2 regions of the Streptosporangium sp. NBC_01639 genome follow, and region 1 is predicted to be linked to the other one. Evidence: predicted binding sites of a transcription regulator. Region 1 holds the regulator's gene; the other holds the start of a gene.
What was found. The regulator HrcA, encoded in region 1, represses chaperone genes, less so after heat shock. The targets are predictions, from matches to a motif close to TTGGCACTCTCNNNNNGAGAGTGCCAA.

Region 1 (2,199 bases):
GTCGGGCACGTGACCGCGGACCGCGGCCACCGCCGCCGCCGGCTGCGCCGAAGAAGGCGTCCATGATGTCGCTGAACGGGAAGCCCGCCCCGAAGCCCCCGGCACCGGCGCCGGCACCCGAGGCGAACGGATCGGCGCCCATGTCGTACATCTGACGCTTGTTGGCGTCGGACAGCACCTCGTATGCCTGTGTGATGTCCTTGAACCGCTCCTGGGTCTCAGGGTCGGGGTTCACGTCGGGATGCAACTCTCGAGCCAGGCGGCGGTATGCCTTCTTGATCTCTTCCGCACTGGCGTCGCGGCGCACCCCGAGGGTGCCGTAGTAGTCGCTCTTAGCCACTTAGTTGACCTCTTAGGATGCAGCCAGGATCTGGCTGACGTAGCGTGCCACCGCGCGCACCGCGCCCATCGTGACCGGGTAGTCCATTCGCGTCGGACCCAGCACACCGAGCCGGGCCAGTTGCTTGTCCCCCGAACCGTATCCGGCGGCGACGAGCGATGTGCCCTGGAGACCCGTGTAGGGGTTCTCCGAGCCGATCCGCACCGTCAGAGCCGAAAGGTCCGAGGTCTCACCGAGCAGGCGCATGAGCACGACCTGCTCTTCCAGGGCCTCCAGCACATCGCGGAGTCCGACGGTGAAGTCGGCTCCCGCGAGGTTGGCGGCCCCGGCGAAGACAATCTTTTCATCATGCCGGTCCACCAGGGACTCCAGCAGCACCGACAGGACCGTGGCCGCGAGCGGCCGGTCCTCCGCCGGAAGCCGGGCGGGCAGGTCGGCGACCATGTCCGGGACACGGGCCAGCCCGCAGCCGTCCAGGCAGGCGTTGAGAGTCGCGCGCAGATGGGCGACGCGGGTCTCGTCGACCACGTCGGGCAGTTCGACCACGCGCTGCTCGACCCGTCCCGTGTTGGTGATGAGCACGAACATCAGCCGGCGCTCACTCAGCGGGACCAGCTCGACGTGGCGGACCGCGGAGTTCGTCAGGGTGGGATATTGCACGACGGCGACCTGACGGGTGAGCTGCGCCAGCAGCCGCACCGTGCGCATCACGACGTCGTCGATGTCCATGGCTCCGGCGAGGAAGGTCTCGATGGCCTTCCGCTCCGCGCTCGACAGCGGCTTCACCTGCGAAAGCCGGTCGACGAACAGCCGGTAACCCTTGTCGGTGGGGACCCTGCCGGCGCTGGTGTGGGGTTGGGCGATGTAGCCCTGCTCCTCCAGCACCGCCATGTCGTTACGGATGGTCGCGGGCGAGACACCCAGGTTGTGCCGTTCGACGAGGGCCTTGGAGCCCACCGGCTCGTTGGTGGACACGTAGTCCTCGACGATGGCGCGGAGCACCGCCAACTTGCGGTCGTCGACCAACGCGCTCACCTCCTTGCCCGCACCCGAACGCGAAACGCCAGGTCTGGCACTCTGTGTTCCCGAGTGCCAAGTGTACGGCCCTTGCCCGCGGGGTGCGATAACACGACGTCAGGATGACAGAGTCGAGCGGTTGTCAAGCAACCCCTATCGCCACACAAGCGGTAAGACTCACAATTTATGACATGCCCCCCGGCGGGACCACCTCGGACGTACCGGGCTACGGCGCACCTCGACAGCCCTGCGGCCCGCAGCGTCAGGCCGCGGCCGCACGGCGGGTGATCGCGGCTTTTTGCTACCGTCCCCTTGATCCGAGATGAGAGAGCGGGCGGTGGCTGATGTACGAGCGTGACGTGCTTGCGGAGAACTGGCGACGCCCTCTCAAGGGGAAGATCCCCCAGGTCCCCGCCGAGCTCGACCTGGTCGTGGAGGACGCCGGTGGCGGCTTCTGCGGCGCCGTGGTGGCCTGCGACAAGGAAGCCGTCACGCTGGAGGACCGGTTCGGGCGGCGGCGGCTGTTCCCGCTGGAGCCCGCCGCCTTCCTCCTGGAGGGCAAGGTGGTGACGCTGGTACGGCCCGCCGCCGCGCCGCAGGCTCCCCGGAGGAGCGCCTCGGGCTCCATCGCGGTGGAGGGCCTGCGGGCCCGGGTGGCGAAGGAGAGCCGGATCTATGTGGAGGGCGTGCACGACGCCGCCCTCGTGGAGAAGGTCTGGGGCCACGACCTCCGGGTCGAAGGCGTGGTCGTGGAGTATCTCGAGGGAATCGACCACCTGCCCTCGATCGTGGCGGAGTTCGGGCCGGGTCCCGACCGCCGTCTGGGCGTGCTCGTCGACCAT
Region 2 (2,199 bases), 4.3 Mb from region 1:
TCCAGGCCGTTGGTGGTCGCTCGGAACGGGACCTTGGCGGCGTGCAGCACCGCGGCGACCAGGCGGCTGTCCCGGCCGCCCGTCAGCGCCAGGTTCACCGGCTCCCCCGCCGCGCGCAGCGGCTCCACGGTCGCGAGCAGCGCGCCGGCCAGTTCCTCGACGAGTGCCTTCTTCTGCCTGCGCGTGGTGGGTGCCGGCGCCGCGGTGGGGAGCGGAGTCCGAGTGATCGTACGGCGGCCGCCGGTGACGGTGACGGCCGAGGAAGGCGGCAGCGCGGTCACCCCCCGGTAGGGCGTCTCGTCGGAGAGGAAGTAGCCCTGCCGGATCAGCGACTGCAGCGCGAGTACGTCCCACTCGACCCGGTCGCCGCGGGCGGCGAGGTGGACCAGCAGCGCACGGCTGCCGATCACGTGCACGTCGGGGGTCTCGGCGTAGTAGACCGGGCAGACCCGGTGGATCGCGGTGGCGGCCGACAGTTCGCGGCCGCCCGCGCGGAACACCGAGAAGCATCCGCCGACCGCCTCGGTGCTCAGCTCCGGCATGCCCGCCAGCCGGTCGATCTCGCCGGGCGCGGCCAGATGGCCGTTCACCCCGGTCACCCGGTCATGCCCGGCGGACAGCAGGGCCGGCTGCCGGGAGTCGTCCGGCTCGTTGGTCCAGGCGAACAGGGAGACACCGGGACGATGCCACTCGCGGGGCCTGATGACCTCCGGTGGGACGGGGAACGCGGCGTCGATCGCGCCCCTGACGGCGTGCAGCATCGCGTCCGGGATACCGGTTTCCGGGTTTTTGGCCGCCAGGCCGAGATATACGCGCATGTTGAGGGATCTTATGGTGCATGTTTTCAAGACAGCCGGGAGCTTGCCGGAAATGAGGGCGTCCTGTCGCTCGACCGGCTGCTCGGCCTCGGCGGGCGCGACCCGAATCGGAAGCCTTGATCACGCGCTGAGCACGGTTTGCAGTCGCTTGGGTGAAGTGCCCGACTTGCTCTCGGGGGGAGTCGTCGTAGGAGGTGACACGCATCCTACGGAGGCGACATGAACACGCGCACGCTCGCCATTGCCCTCACCGTGATCGCTCTGCTGCTCGTCGCCGCCTGCGGCGGATCGGATGGCGGTGGCAGCAAGCCTGCCACCGACCAGGGGAACGGTCCCGGACAGGCGGCCCCGTCCCAGGCGCAGGACCGGGACACCGGCGCCACTGAGGAGCGGGACACCACCACCGACCAGATCTCCACCTTCGCCCTCGACGTGGACACCGCCTCTTACGGCTACGCCAGGCGGGTCCTCCAGGAGGGCCGGCTGCCCGAACCGGGCCAGATCCGGCCGGAGGAGTTCGTCAACTCCTTCCGCCAGGACTACGAGGAACCCCGGGACGACGGGTTCACCGTGCACCTGGATGGCGCCCGCATGCCGGAGAACGGCACCGCGCTGGTCCGGGTCGGCCTGCAGACCCGCAAGGCGGACGCGGAGGCGCGGCGTCCGGCGAACCTGACCTTCGTCGTGGATGTGTCCGGCTCGATGGGTGAGCCCGGCCGGCTCGACCTGGTCCGTGAGGCTCTGCACAAGCTCGTCGACCAGCTCGGACCGGGGGACCAGGTCTCCGTCGTCGCCTTCAGCGGCGAGGCCGAGCTGGTCGTCCCCATGACCTCCGCCGACGGCAGGGACGCGTTGCACGCGGCCATAGAGCGCCTCGCCGCACGGGAGTCCACAAACCTGGAATCGGGGCTGACCACCGGCTACGCCGAAGCGTCGCGCGCCTTCCGCCCGGCGGCCACCAACCGGGTCATCCTGCTCTCCGACGGCCTGGCCAACACCGGCGACACCAGCTGGCAGGGCATCCTCACCCGGGTGAAGGAGTTCGCCGGCCGGCAGGTGACCCTGCTCTGCGTCGGCGTCGGCCGTGACTACGGCGACCAGCTGATGGAGCAGCTCGCCGACAACGGCGACGGCGCCGCGGTCTACGTCGGCTCGGCCGACGACGCACGCAAGGTGTTCGTCGAACAGCTCGCCACCAACCTCGACCTCCGGGCCCGTGACGCCAAGGCGCAGGTGGTGTTCAATCCCTCGGCTGTGGAGTCCTACCACCTGATCGGCTACGAGAACCGGCAGATCGCCACCGAGGACTTCCGTGACGACGCCAAGGACGGCGGCGAGATCGGCCCGGGGCACTCGGTGACGGCCCTCTACAAGGTACGGC

Region 2: the regulator HrcA is predicted to act here: its motif matches at 956-982, upstream of OHA77_RS31975 (von Willebrand factor type A domain-containing protein).

The regions. Positions count from the first base shown of each region.
Region 1 is NZ_CP109272.1:2,256,699-2,258,897, forward strand. Features, by position in the region: gene dnaJ (molecular chaperone DnaJ) at 1-340, opposite strand, end outside; gene hrcA (heat-inducible transcriptional repressor HrcA) at 353-1,366, opposite strand; gene OHA77_RS10105 (DUF3097 domain-containing protein) at 1,702-2,199, shown strand, end outside.
Region 2 is NZ_CP109272.1:7,014,423-7,016,621, forward strand. Features, by position in the region: gene OHA77_RS31970 (asparagine synthase-related protein) at 1-818, opposite strand, end outside; gene OHA77_RS31975 (von Willebrand factor type A domain-containing protein) at 1,038-2,199, shown strand, end outside.